3 regions of the Pseudomonas sp. LjRoot71 genome follow, and region 2 is predicted to be linked to each of the others. Evidence: predicted binding sites of a transcription regulator. Region 2 holds the regulator's gene; each other region holds the start of a gene.

Region 1 (4,897 bases), 2.4 Mb from region 2:
AGCGATGGCCAGTTGGTGCGGGTGCGCTCGCGGGTGGGGGTGATTGAGGTAGAAGTGGCCGCCAGCGATGAAATGATGGCCGGGGTGGTCAGCCTGCCACACGGCTGGGGGCACGCCCGACCGGGCGTACATATGGCGATTGCCAGCGAGCAACCGGGGGCCAGCGCCAATGACCTGACCGATGAGCGGCAGCTTGATGCCTTGTCCGGCAATGCGGCGCTAAATGGGGTGCCTGTGCAGGTGTTTGCGGCCTGAGCAGGGATATTCGGCGTGTGGAAAGTGGCTTGGAAGGCCGAGCATTGCGCTCGGCTTTTCGCTACAATGCCGCCACCGTGCCGACCCGTGAGTCGGGAAGTTAAGTCCTGAGGTGCCCAATGGATATCATCGAAACCATCAAAGAGCAGATCGCCAACAATACCGTTCTGCTGTACATGAAAGGCTCGCCGAACGCTCCGCAGTGCGGCTTTTCCTCCAAGGCTGCGCAGGTTGTGATGGCCTGTGGCGAAAAGTTCGCCTATGTCGACATTCTGCAAAACCCGGAAATCCGCGCCAATCTGCCGAAATATGCCAACTGGCCAACCTTTCCACAGCTGTGGGTCGGTGGTGAACTGGTCGGCGGCAGCGACATCCTGGTGGAAATGTTCGAGAAGGGTGAGCTGCAAACCCTGATCAAGGACGCAGCACAGAAGGCCGGTGCCTGAGCCGTTAGCTGTCCTGAAAAACCCCGCGCTGGCGGGGTTTTTTGTGTCTGTTGAGCCGCGCATTAAATAAAAACGGGAGCCCATGGGCTCCCGTTTTCAGTTGTGCGCATGGGCGACGGTTATTCGTCCATCTGCGACTGCAGGTAGTTTTGCAGGCCTACTGCTTCGATCAGGCTGAGCTGGGTTTCCAGCCAGTCGATGTGGTCTTCTTCGGAGCAGAGGATTTCTTCAAGCAGTTCGCGGCTGGCGTAGTCGCCGATGCTTTCGCAGTAGGCAATCGCTGCTTTCAGATCAATATGCGCCTTGTGTTCGATCTTCAGGTCGCACTCAAGCATTTCCTTGGTGTTTTCACCGATCAGGATCTTGCCGAGGTCTTGCAGGTTGGGCAGACCTTCGAGAAACAGGATGCGCTTGATCAGCTTGTCCGCATGCTTCATCTCATCGATGGACTCGTGATACTCGTGCTCGCCGAGTTTCTTCAGGCCCCAGTCCTCGTACATGCGCGCGTGCAGGAAGTACTGGTTGATCGCGACCAGCTCGTTACCGAGGATCTTGTTCAGATGCTGGATGACTTTCTTGTCGCCTTTCATATCTGCGCCTGCCTTGCAAGGTGAGTTAGCTCCAAATTCTGGGCCGATGATTTTCGGCTGTCAAACCTAAGTAGTTGAATCCAAAGCTAAAATTAATATGAATGCGAATGTTTAAGTTCTGCATCTTGGCGCTAAGGTATTGAATTAAAGGTATAAAAAATGGCCGGCCATAAAAAAACCGGACGCGAGGTCCGGTTTCTAAATGCTGATCAAGTCAGGCGGCGACGAAGCTTGCCGGGTAGGCGAGGGCTGCCTGGCTGCTCTGCACTTCACTGAGGGTTTCACGTACAACCTGCTTGGCCAGGCAAGCACATTTGCCGCACTGGCTGGCGACGCCAAGGGTGGCCCGTACATCACGGTAGCTGCAGCAGCCTTCGTAGATGGCTTCGCGAATCTGACCGTCAGTTACACCTTCGCAGAGACAGACGTACATGATTGAGGCTCGTAGCAGGCAGTTAAGATGCGAAAGATACTAATGTTAATGAGAATGCTTGTCAAAACTGAATGTGATTGTCTGATGAGTGGTGTGTTGGTGTCTGCGATATCTCCTTAAACAGTCAGCATTGTGTGTTGTACACGGAAGGTGGCAACGACCGCGGAGCCGTTGCCGCTTTACTTGCCAGAAGGCGGAAAGCCTTTGCCGCTTTGCCGCTAAAAGGGCTGTTATATTTATATAAAGTATTGAAATATAAGCAAAAAATAAAATGGCACACGCCTTGCTTATGGTCTTGCACGGAAAACAGCAACGCCAACTGGCAAAGGTTTCTGACCATGAGCATCAGCTTCGATCGGGCACTCGGTATTCACGAACAGGCACTGGGCTTTCGCGCTCAGCGTGCCGAAGTGTTGGCCAACAACATCGCCAACGCCGATACGCCGCATTACAAGGCGCGTGATCTTGAATTCGCCAGCGTGCTGGCCGAGCAGAGTGCCAAGAGCCAGCGTGGCCAGGTCAGCCTGAACCGCACCAACAGCCAGCATATCCCGGCCGATGGTGTGGCGATGGGCGACGCCAGCCTGGCGTACCGCACGCCGCTGCATCCATCGATTGATCAGAACACCGTTGACCTGCAGATCGAGCAGTCCAACTACGCCGAGAACTCGGTGCAGTTCCAGGCCAGCTTCACCTTTCTCAACAGTAAGTTCAAAGGGCTGGTCAACGCCCTGCGCGGCGAATAACAGGAGCCTGATGCCATGTCACTTGCCAGTGTTTTCAATATCGCCGGAATGGGGATGAGCGCGCAGAGCACTCGTTTGAACACCATCTCCAGCAACATTGCCAACGCCGAGACGGTTTCCTCGAGCATTGACCAGACCTACCGCGCACGCCATCCGGTGTTTGCCACGGTGTTCCAGTCGGCGCAGGGCGGTGACCGTGGTTCGTTGTTTGCCGATCAGGACAATGCCGGGGTAGGCGTTCAGGTGCTCGGTGTGGTCGAGGACCAGAGCACCCTGATGCCGCGCTACGAGCCGAACCATCCATCTGCGGATGAAAACGGCTACGTCTACTACCCCAACGTCAATGTGGTGGAAGAGATGGCGGACATGATCTCTGCCAGCCGGGCCTTCCAGACCAACACCGAAATGATGAACACCGCCAAGCAGATGATGCAGCGCGTGCTGACCCTCGGTCAGTAAGCCAGCGGATAAGGAGCGCAGACCTATGAGCACTGTTGGCGATGTAGCCGGTTCGGTACTGGATAAATACCAGATCAAGAACGAGACCAAGACGAACAAGGACCTCGGTAAGAATGAGTTTCTCAACCTGTTGGTGGCCCAGTTGAATAACCAGAACCCCCTGGAGCCACAAGGCAATGGTGAGTTTATCGCCCAGCTGGCGCAGTTCAGTCAGGTGGAGGGAATCGAGAAGTTGAACACCAGCATGGGCTCGCTGCTCACCGGTTATCAGTCTTCCCAAGCGTTGCAAGCCTCATCCCTGGTTGGGCGCAAGGTCATCATCCCGAGCGAAAAAGCGGTGGTTGATACCAGTGAAAGCTTCAAGGCCAGCCTGGTGCTGCCGGCCAGCAGCAGTAACGTCTACGTCAACATTTATGACAAGGCTGGCGCGGCAGTAGGGCGAGTCAACCTGGGTGAGCAGGCTGCCGGCAATGTCAGCTTTATCTGGGATGGCAAGGATGCCAGCGGCAATCTGTTGCCGCCTGGCACCTACAAGTTCGAAGCGCAGGCTACCTACGCCGATGGCACCAAGGGCCTCTACACCTTGCTGCCGGCCAACGTCGACAGTGTGACCCTGGGCGGCAAAGAGTTGATGTTGAACCTGGCAGGGCTCGGCAGTGTGCCGATGTCGCAAGTGCAGGTCATTGGTCAGTAACTAACAGGTTTTAACCGCCGGTTGCCCGGCAAAGGAGTCTTCCATGGCGTTCAATATCGGTCTTAGTGGTCTGCGTGCCGCGACCAGTGACCTCAACGTGACCGGCAACAACATCGCCAACGCCGGCACTGCAGGCTTCAAACAGTCGCGGGCCGAGTTTGCCGATGTGTATGCAGCCTCGGTGCTGGGCACCGGTAAAAACCCCCAGGGCAGTGGGGTGCTGCTGGGCGATGTGTCGCAGCTGTTCAACCAGGGCAACATCAACTACACGCAGAACGCGCTGGATCTGGCGATCAACGGCAACGGCTTCTTCCAGACCAGCAATAACGGCGATATCAGCTATACCCGTGCGGGCTACTTCGGTACGGATCGTGACGGTTTTATGGTCAACAACTTTGGCTATCGCCTGCAAGGCTATGCCGTTGACGCCGCCGGCAACCTGCAAAATGGTGTGGTCAGTGACCTGCGTATTGAAACGGCCAGTCAGGCGCCGTTGCCAACCAGCAACCTGGACCAGACCTTCAACCTCAATTCGAACAATATCGTGCCGACCACGACGCCGTTCAACCCGGCGGACCCGACGACTTACAACTCGTCGACCTCGACCAACATTTATGACACCCAGGGTAACTCCCACGTATTCACCCAGTATTTCCTCAAGACCGGGCCGAACACCTGGCAAATGAATGTGCTGATCGATGGGCGCAACCCGGATGACCCGACGCTGACCACACCGTCTTCAGTTGATCTGCAGTTCACTGCGGCGGGGCAGCTGGATGTGGCGGCGTTGATTGCGTCGACGCCTACCGGTTTCACAGTTGGAGCCGATGGCACCATCGACCTGACCACCTGGGTACCGGGTGCGCCGGATAACTCGGTGCCGCCGGTGTGGGGCCCCAACGGTGCTGATGCCAGTGCCACTGGGGTGAATATCGACCTGCGACAGTCGACCCAGTTTGCCAGCAACTTTGCGGTCAACCGCGTCAGCCAGGACGGTTACACCACCGGCCAACTGGCAGGCCTGGAAATTGACGACACCGGGGTGATCTTCGCGCGCTACACCAACGGCCAGTCAAAGGTGCAGGGGCAGGTGATTCTGGCCAACTTTGCCAACGTGCAAGGCCTGACGCCAGTGGGCAAGACCGCATGGGTACAGTCCTTCGAGTCCGGTGAGCCGGTACGCGGAACCCCGCGCAGTGGCACCCTGGGGGCACTGCAGTCCGGCGCCCTGGAGGATTCCAACGTTGAGCTGTCGGATCAACTGGTCAACTTGA
Region 2 (4,897 bases):
TCCGGGCCTTCGGTCTGCAGGTGCACAGTGGTGCCTTTACCAGCCGCGAGCATCATCACGGCCATGATGCTCTTGCCATCGACCATGCTCTCCGGGCTACGGCCGATCTTGACCTGGCAAGGGAAACGCCCGGCTACGCCGACAAACTTCGCAGCGGCACGGGCATGCAGGCCAAGCTTGTTGATAATGGTGATTTCGCAGGCGGGCATCGCGGCAATTCCTTAACTGAGGTCGCGGTGGCGGGTCTGAACGTTTTTCAGGATGGGTTTGAGGGTTTCACCCAGGCGGTTGGCCAGGTACACCGAGCGGTGATGCCCGCCCGTGCAGCCAATTGCCACCGTGACATAGGCGCGGTTGCTGGCGGCAAAGCGCGGTAGCCACTTGCTCAGGTAGGCGAGAATATCCTGGTACATGTCCTCGACATCGGTCTGGGCCGATAGGTAATCGACCACGGGCTGATCGAGGCCAGAGTAATCGCGCAGGTCTGGCTTCCAGTAGGGGTTGGGCAGGCAACGCACATCGAAGACCAGATCAGCATCTACCGGCATGCCACGCTTGAAACCAAAGGACTCGATCAGGAACGCGGTGCCCGGCTCAGGCTGGTTGAGCAGGCGCAGCTTGAGGCTGTCGCGCAGCTGGTACAGGTTGAGGTGGGTGGTGTCGATCTTCAGGTCGGCCAGGTCGATGATCGGGCCGAGCAGCAGGCTTTCATCGGCAATGGCTTCTGCCAGTGAGCGTGTTTCGTTGGTCAGTGGGTGACGCCGACGGGTTTCCGAGAAACGCTTGAGCAGGGTTTCTTCATCGGCATCCAGATAAAGCACGTCACACTGAATGTGGCGGGCGCGCACTTCATCGAGCAGTTCGGGAAAGCGCTTGAGCTGACTGGGCAGGTTGCGTGCATCAATGGAGACGGCGACCAGCGGGTGCAACAGTTCGGTGTGCAGCAAGGCGCGTTCGGCCAGCTCAGGCAAGAGCCCGGCCGGCAGGTTGTCGATGCAGTAAAAACCGTTGTCCTCAAGTACATCGAGGGCGGTGCTCTTCCCGGAGCCGGAGCGACCGCTAACGATGATCAGGCGCATGCTCAGGCTCGATTGAGTTGGCTTTGTACGTCCACCACCACCTGATACAGCGCCTCGCTGCTCTCGGCCTGACGCAGGCGAGTGCGCACATCACTGCGGTCAAGCATGCTGGCGATCTGGCGGAGCAGTTCAAGGTGGGCGTCAGTGGCGGCTTCAGGGACCAGCAGGACAAACAGCAGGTCCACTGGTGCGCCGTCAATGGCGTCGAAATCGACTGCTGCATCCAGGCGCAGCAGGGCGCTGATCGGTGCGCTGCAACCGGCCAGGCGGCAGTGCGGAATGGCAATGCCATTGCCGAAACCGGTCGAGCCGAGCTTCTCGCGGGCAATCAGGCTTTCGAAGATGTCTTGGCCGTCCAGGTCAGGCAGCTCGCGCGCCACCAGGTTGGCAATCTGTTCGAGAACACGTTTTTTGCTGCCTCCCGGCACGTTCACCAGGGAACGGCCGGGGGTCAGGATGGTTTCAAGTTGGATCATAGGAGATAGACGAGGTCAGCGGGCCATTGCGCCCTGTTGACGTTCGAGCTGTTTTTCCTTGTGTTTGATGAGTTGTCGATCGAGTTTGTCAGTCAGTAAATCGATGGCGGCGTACATGTCGTCGTGCTCGGCATTGGCGACCACTTCGCCGCCTGCTATGTGCAGGGTCGCTTCGATTTTCTGCTTGAGTTTCTCGACCTCCATGATGACTTGCACGTTGGTAATCTTGTCGAAGTGGCGCTCCAATCGTGCGAGTTTTTCGACGATGTAGTCGCGCAGGGCGTCGGTCACATCCAGCTGATGTCCACTGATGTTGACTTGCATACCGCTTTCTCCTTGTTGCCGTGTGTAAGAGGCAGGCAAGAGGCCTGCCGCCGGAACACTGTGGCGTGGAAGACTCTGACAGAACGAGCCTGGCACGGGCGCTGATTGCTTAGTTGCAGTATGGCTGCTTTTGCGAAAAGGCGTGGCCTGGAGTGTTCGGTCAGTGCGATCTGTCTTCCTTTTTCGTACCGCCCTAGATCAATCGTTTGCGCTCGCTGGAAGGCGCTATTCCGAGGGATTCACGGTACTTGGCGACCGTGCGGCGGGCTACTTGAATGCCCTGTGCCTCCAGTAAACCAGCGATCTTGCTGTCACTCAACGGCTTTTTCGCATTTTCCGCGGCGACCAGTTTTTTGATGATGGCGCGGATCGCAGTGGACGAGCATTCGCCGCCTTCGGAGGTGCTGACGTGGCTGGAAAAGAAATATTTCAGCTCGTAAATACCGCGTGGCGTGTGCATGAATTTCTGCGTGGTCACCCGCGAAATGGTCGACTCATGCATGCCCACGGCTTCGGCAATATCGTGCAGCACCAGGGGTTTCATCGCCTCGTCACCGTAGTCGAGGAAGCCGCGCTGGTGCTCGACAATCTGCGTGGCGACCTTCATCAGGGTTTCGTTGCGGCTTTGCAGGCTCTTGATGAACCAGCGCGCTTCCTGCAGCTGGTTGCGCATAAACGTGTTGTCGGCGCTGGAGTCGGCACGTTTGACGAAACCGGCATATTGCGCGTTGACCCGCAGGCGCGGCATGGCTTCCTGGTTCAGCTCCACCAGCCAGCGCTCGTTGTGCTTGCGCACGATCACGTCGGGCACCACGTATTCCGGTTCGCTGGACTCGATCTGCGAACCTGGGCGCGGGTTGAGACTTTGGATCAGTTCGATGACCTGGCGCAGCTCGTCTTCCTTGAGCTTCATGCGGCGCATCAGTTGGCTGTAGTCGCGGCTGCCGAGCAGGTCGAGGTAGTCACTGGCCAGGCGCTGGGCTTCGTTCAGCCAGGGGGTTTTGGCGGGCAGCTGACGCAGTTGCAGAAGCAGGCATTCGCCCAGGTTGCGTGCAGCAATACCGGCCGGTTCGAACTGCTGGATGCGGTGCAGTACGGCTTCGACTTCGTCGAGTTCGATATCCAGTTCCGGGTCGAAGGCGTCGACCACTTCTTCCAGGGTTTCTTCGAGATAGCCTTGGTCGTTGATGCAGTCGATCAGGGTGACACCGATCAGGCGGTCTTTGTCGGACATCACTGCCAGATTGAGTTGCCAGAGCAGGTGGCTCTGCAGGCTTTCACCGCTGGAGGTGCGGGTGGTGAAATCCCACTCGTCGTCCTCGCTGGCACTGCTGGGCAGGCTGCTGGCGCTGGTCTGGTAGATGTCTTCCCAGGCGGTATCAACCGGCAGCTCGTTGGGGATACGTTCGCCCCAGTCGCCTTCTTCCAGGTTGTCCACGGTCTGCGTGGTTTCCTGAAAGTTGCTCTCCTGGTAGGGCGTTTCCTGCTGTTCACTGGAGCTGGCGCTTTCTGCGCCATCGGCCATGGGGTCCGAGTTGTCGAAGTCATCGCCATCTTCCTGGCGTTCGAGCATCGGGTTGGACTCCAGGGCCTCCTGAATCTCTTGTTGCAGATCCAGGGTCGACAGTTGGAGTAGGCGGATGGCCTGTTGCAGCTGCGGCGTCATCGTCAGCTGCTGGCCCATCTTCAGGACTAGCGATGGTTTCATTGCAGACCTTATTTACCGGCGTCTGTGCGCAATCCACTACAGGACGCCTCTAAAAAGCGCCACTAGGAAGCAAATTATATGCCTGACTTTAAGGGTTTTGCCTAGCCTTGGCTGCAGTCGGCCTGAGAAAAGCTGTGGTTACAGCCTGAACTCATGGCCCAGATACACTTCTTTCACCGTCTGGTTGGCCAGAATGGTTTCGGCATCACCTTCGGCAATCAGTTGACCATCACTGACGATATAGGCGGTTTCGCAGATGTCCAGCGTCTCGCGTACGTTGTGGTCGGTGATCAGTACACCGATGCCCTTGGCCTTGAGGTGATGGATGATCTGCTTGATGTCGCCCACGGAAATCGGGTCGACACCTGCAAAGGGTTCGTCGAGCAGGATGAACTTGGGATTGGTGGCCAAGGCGCGAGCGATTTCCACGCGGCGACGTTCACCGCCGGACAAGCTCATGCCGAGGTTGTCGCGGATGTGAGTGATGTGAAATTCCTGCAGCAGCCCTTCAAGCTCCTGCTGACGAGCGCTGGCGTTGAGGTCCTTGCGGGTCTCCAGGATGGCCATGATGTTGTCGGCCACGCTGAGTTTGCGAAAGATCGAGGCTTCCTGTGGCAGGTAGCCGATACCGGCACGGGCACGGCCGTGCATCGGTTGGTGGCTGACGTCCAGGTCGTCGATCAGTACGCGGCCTTGGTCGGCTTGCACCAGGCCGACGATCATGTAGAAACAGGTGGTTTTGCCGGCACCGTTAGGGCCGAGCAGGCCGACGATCTGGCCGCTGTCGATGTTCAGGCTGACGTCGCGCACGACCTGGCGGCCTTTGTAGCTTTTGGCCAGGTGTTGGGCTTTCAATGTGGCCATTATTACTGCGCCTGCTTGTCGGCTGGTTTGTTCTTGGGCTGGATCACCATGTCGATGCGCGGTCGTGGTGCAGTGACATTGCTGCCTGTTGCACGGCCGGCGTTGACGATCTGACGCTGGGTGTCATAGACGATCTTCTCGCCTTCGAAGGTATTACCTTCCTGAATCACCTTGGCCTGGTCGATCAGCACTACGCGATCATTGCTCATGAAATACTGGATGGTCAGGCCGTAGGCCTTGACGATCTGCTTGTCGGTAGATGGCAGTTGCTCGTAGTAGGCGGGCTTGCCTACCGAAGTGAAGACTTCAACCTCACCCTGGGCGTTCTGGGTGACGGTCACGGTGTCGCCGGTAACCTTCATGGTGCCCTGGGTGATCACGACATCGCCGCGATAGACCGCAACGCCCTGTTTGTCATCGAGCTCGGCGCTGTCGGCCTGGATGCG
Region 3 (4,897 bases), 1.8 Mb from region 2:
ATCCCCGCCGAGCGCCTGGCCCACGCCAAAGTGATCACCCGCGAAGCAGCGGTCATCTGTGGCACCGCCTGGGTGGATGCGGCGTTTCGCCAACTCGACGACTGCGTCAGCGTGCATTGGCACGTTCAGGACGGCCAACGTGCCGACCCCAACCAAGTGCTGTTTGAGCTGGAAGGCCCCGCTCGCGCCCTGCTCAGCGGCGAACGCAGCGCGCTGAACTTTCTGCAAACCCTCTCCGCCGTCGCCACCCGCTGCCAGCACTATGCCGACCTGGTGCAAGGTACCGCCGTCAAACTGCTCGACACCCGTAAAACCCTGCCAGGCCTACGCCTGGCACAAAAGTACGCCGTCACCCAGGGCGGCTGCCACAACCACCGCATCGGCCTGTATGACGCCTTCCTTATTAAGGAAAACCATATCGCCGCCTGCGGCGGTATCGCCCAAGCCGTAACCGCCGCCCACAAGATCGCCCCAGGCAAGCCAGTGGAGGTTGAAGTAGAAAGTCTGGAAGAACTGCGCCAGGCACTGGATGCCGGGGCCGACATCATCATGCTGGACGAGCTAAGCCTGGACGAAATGCGCCAAGCCGTCGCCCTCACCCAAGGCCAGGCAAAACTGGAAGCCTCGGGCGGGGTAAACGAAAATACCTTGCGGGCAATTGCTGAAACTGGAGTGGATTATGTGTCGATTGGCACACTGACCAAGGATGTAAAGGCGGTCGATTTGTCGATGCGGCTAAGCCTTTAGCGCCTGCAAACGCGTTTTGCGTTTTAGCCGCCTAGCAGTGATTCTATCACTGCGCTCAACCCACACAATACGTTACGTCGATATAGCCTTACTTGCTCGAGTTAATGAACTCCAGAAATGCTCGTAAAGAGCTATCGTTTTGAGCGCCCTGCTGGAGAGATTCAATAGCGCCCGCATAATTCTGATCGCCATGCATGGACCTCATTCTTTCGAGCATCTCGGCTGCTTTATCGAAATCACCCTGTTCTACCAGAATCAGAATATAGCGATAAAATGCAGGCACATAGGGGTAACTGTAGACAAGTCGCTCGGCCTCAGCGGCTCTTTCATCAAGGCTACCCGGCAATTGCATTCTCATAAAATCAATAAACGAACTCATACCCGTCAAGAAGAAATACGAATTATCCGGCGAAGAGTATTCTGTAACGCCGACACGCGCCATCTCAAAACGTAGGTTTCGGAAGTCAACCTCCAAAACCCGATAGTCACGCCAAACAACTACAAGGAAAAAACAAAAAGCAGCAATCACCCCCAAAAAAGGTACAAACCTGAGCTTACAATCCTTTCCTCCAAGATAGCCAAGATAAAGAAAGAACGGAATCAGAAAGTAAGAATACTCCAGAGGATACTCAAGAAGAGCATGAACCCCGATAACTGCAACACAGAGCGCAGCAAAAGCTGAATCCAGATCACGCACACACCAGAACGTCTTTATCAGCCATACGCCAAACAACACGACTACAATAACGCCTACATAGATCCCATTCCACACAAGCATATCTACGATAATACTATGAGAATGCAAGGTAAACATTGCCACCGGATACGCCAATGCATAATCAACTTGCGCTGCGGCCACCTGCCCCCATCCGTAACCTAGCCCGCCTTTATCCCACGACGCTTGTATCAACTGCCACCATATATGCAACCGCTCCGTACTTGTAAAGCGGTCATAAACACCAACGGCAGAACCAGGCTCAATTAAATAAAATTCAGCAGCCAAATCAGCCTGCCAAGCGGCCCCCAAAACGAGCACCAGACCACCCAAAAGATAAGCAAAAAAAACCAAACCGCCTCTAAGGCCACCCCAATAAAACCAGAGCACGCCGATCAATACATACTGCAGCAACGCCATCCTTGATGCAGCTAAAACCATACCCACAACAAGCCAGACCGTGACCACGGCAAGCATCCATCCAGATATGCATCGTTTGTAATTCAGCCATAGCGCCGACACCAGCCCAAGCCCAAGAAGAGTGACTAGATGGTTAGCCTGACCTATATTTGCCGTGGCGCGTGCACCGGCACCCGGCGTCAACACCCAAATAGTTTCCCACGTATCAAACCACTGCCCAAGCGCAATACCTGAAGAGATTACACCAAGCGCTAGAAAACCAACCGCGCCAAAATAAATCACTCCCGCCTGACGCCCCAGCATAAAGGCCAAAACAGCTGACAACAGATAGAAACTCACCAACCATGCTGTTTCAACAGAATAGATAATGGTTGAAAAGTACTGCCCCCACACAACCAACAACAAAACAAAAATCAAACAAACCGGAAACCCTACTACCAGGTCATCTCTACGAGCCAAAACCCAAAAGAAAAACAAACCAAGAAAAGCCACATACTCACTGTAAAAATTAAACCAAGGCTGATAATGATTAGGGGCAAATAACGCAACAAATAAAAAAAAGAAAAAAACACAAACAGCCGAACCCTGACTAGCAAATCCCTTATTCATAATTAAAACTCATCACCCCAATAAAAAAAGGCAGCGTACGCTGCCTTTTTTTTACCCAAAATTACTGAGCGGTAAAGGTACCAGTTGGAGCCGTGCTGTAATCGTGGTTGCAGGAACCCGGCAACACTTTTTGAACAGCTGCGTTATTACCACCACAACGCCAGCTACTGATAGCATTGCCAATGCTCGCAACAGTGAGTGGCGCAGGGGTAGCTGCACCGTCCATTGGCTCAAGGTAAACATACCCACCATTAACAGTACTATCAAGGTTACGAATGGTTACACGAACCGCACCATCTGCAGTTGTAGCAATCTCACGCACATACTGAGTTGTACCAGCAGAGCTTTCACAACCCCAATTACCTGCACCAGGACCACTGCTAAGAGTTTGATATTTCTCAGTTACTGTTGTACGGCAAGAACTGGCAGCCAAGGTCACTTCAGACATCTTAGCTTTCTTGGTGTAATCCTGATAAGCAGGCAGTGCAACAGCAGCCAGAATACCGATAATCGCAACCACGATCATCAGCTCGATCAGGGTAAAGCCTTTTTGCATTTGAGCTTTCATAAAGCATCTCCTAGTTATGTTCAGGTCAACGACCTAACCCAAGCAAAGCATCCTTCATGCCAACTCCACAGAGCCACCACCGTGCAAGCTCGGCATGCACAGCGGCGCACAAAACATCCAAATCAGCGGGCACTAACTGCCATTTTTTGTCACCCACCAGCATTGCGTTTGGCACAAACAAATCAACTAGGCTATAAGGCTGGGATTGTTATGGAGCCCGCAATGAACGATACCGTGTCGCTTACCGGCCTTGCCCGCCAGATGGTTCTGGCTGAATTGCTGGACGAGAAAACCGCCCAGCAGGCGCAAAGCCAAGCCCAGCGCAACAAGCTGTCACTGGTCACCTATCTCGTGCAGAACAAGCTTGTAAAAAGTCGCGTACTGGCCGAACTCGCATCCGATCAGTTTGGCGTTTCATTCGTTGACCTCAACTCAATCGATAAAGAAAGCCAGCCCAAGGATTTGATAACGGAGAAGCTCGTTCGCCAACATCGCGTACTACCGCTATGGCGACGCGGCAATAAGCTGTTTATTGCGGTATCAGACCCCACCAACCATCAAGCGGTCACTGACATTCAGTTCAGTACAGGGATGAATACCGAAGCCATCCTGGTAGAGGATGACAAGCTTGGCGAGGCGATAGAGAAATTCTTCGACTCAGCCTCAAGCGGCATGGAAGACCTGGGCGATATTGACCTTGATGGTTTGGATGTTGAAGCCGTCAATGACGACACTCAAGACAAAGGCGAGGGCAATGCCGCCGATGACGCCCCGGTGGTGCGCTTTGTAAACAAAATGCTGCTGGATGCTATTAAAGGCGGCTCGTCCGACCTGCATTTCGAACCTTATGAAAAAGCCTACCGTGTCCGCTTTCGCACAGACGGGATACTGCATGAGATCGCACGCCCGCCGATACAACTCTCTCCACGTATATCCGCACGCCTAAAGGTCATGGCTGGTTTGGATATTTCAGAAAGACGCAAACCACAGGATGGCCGCATCAAAATGCGTATATCCAAAAGCAAATCGATCGATTTTCGTGTCAGCACCTGCCCCACGCTGTGGGGCGAAAAGATCGTGATGCGGATTCTGGACTCATCAAGCGCACAGATGGGCATTGATGCGCTTGGCTACGAGGAGTCGCAGAAAGAACTCTACATGTCTGCCCTAAAGCAACCCCAAGGCATGATTCTGGTTACCGGTCCAACCGGCTCAGGCAAGACCGTATCACTCTACACAGGATTAAACATCCTAAACACCGTGGATGTGAACATTTCAACCGCCGAAGACCCTGTTGAGATCAACTTGGAAGGCATCAACCAGGTCAACGTTAACCCGAAACAGGGCATGGACTTTACTGCAGCACTGAAGTCATTTCTGCGCCAGGATCCAGACATCATCATGGTTGGCGAAATCCGTGACCTTGATACCGCCTCTATCGCCATCAAGGCTGCACAGACAGGTCACATGGTAATGTCGACGCTGCACACCAATAGCGCGGCAGAAACCCTAACCCGACTTCGCAACATGGGTGTTCCTTCATTCAACATTGCCACCTCGGTCAACCTGATCATCGCGCAGCGTCTGGCCCGCAAACTCTGCAATCATTGCAAGAAAGAGATACAGGTGCCACGGGAAACGTTGCTTGAGGAAGGCTTCCCGGAAAACAAGATTGGCACCTTCAAGATTTATGAACCTGTCGGCTGCGAAAATTGCAATGGCGGATACAAGGGGCGTGTCGGGATTTATGAAGTGGTTAAAAACACGCCGGCCCTGCAACGGATTATCATGGAGGAAGGCAACTCTATTGATATTTCCGAGCAGATGCGTAAAGACGG

What was found. The regulator sigma-54, encoded in region 2, starts transcription at its own class of promoters, with help from an activator protein. The targets are predictions, from matches to a motif close to ANTGGCATNNANNTTGCTNT.
Region 1: the regulator sigma-54 is predicted to act here: its motif matches at 1,995-2,014, upstream of flgB (flagellar basal body rod protein FlgB).
Region 3: the regulator sigma-54 is predicted to act here: its motif matches at 3,104-3,123, upstream of ACSQ17_RS14260 (pilin).

What each region holds. Positions count from the first base shown of each region.
Region 1 covers NZ_CAXURA020000001.1:3,594,710-3,599,606, forward strand. The annotation lists gene ACSQ17_RS16855 (molybdopterin oxidoreductase family protein) at 1-255, shown strand, start outside; gene grxD (Grx4 family monothiol glutaredoxin) at 375-701, shown strand; gene bfr (bacterioferritin) at 821-1,291, opposite strand; gene ACSQ17_RS16870 (bacterioferritin-associated ferredoxin) at 1,506-1,724, opposite strand; gene flgB (flagellar basal body rod protein FlgB) at 2,063-2,470, shown strand; gene flgC (flagellar basal body rod protein FlgC) at 2,486-2,929, shown strand; gene flgD (flagellar hook assembly protein FlgD) at 2,955-3,623, shown strand; gene flgE (flagellar hook protein FlgE) at 3,667-4,897, shown strand, end outside.
Region 2 covers NZ_CAXURA020000001.1:1,228,806-1,233,702, reverse strand. The annotation lists gene ACSQ17_RS05840 (HPr family phosphocarrier protein) at 1-209, opposite strand, end outside; gene rapZ (RNase adapter RapZ) at 222-1,079, opposite strand; gene ptsN (PTS IIA-like nitrogen regulatory protein PtsN) at 1,082-1,555, opposite strand; gene hpf (ribosome hibernation-promoting factor, HPF/YfiA family) at 1,571-1,879, opposite strand; gene ACSQ17_RS05820 (RNA polymerase factor sigma-54) at 2,073-3,587, opposite strand; gene lptB (LPS export ABC transporter ATP-binding protein) at 3,726-4,451, opposite strand; gene lptA (lipopolysaccharide transport periplasmic protein LptA) at 4,454-4,897, opposite strand, start outside.
Region 3 covers NZ_CAXURA020000001.1:3,031,358-3,036,254, reverse strand. The annotation lists gene nadC (carboxylating nicotinate-nucleotide diphosphorylase) at 1-747, shown strand, start outside; gene ACSQ17_RS14265 (Wzy polymerase domain-containing protein) at 836-2,491, opposite strand; gene ACSQ17_RS14260 (pilin) at 2,553-3,059, opposite strand; gene pilB (type IV-A pilus assembly ATPase PilB) at 3,282-4,897, shown strand, end outside.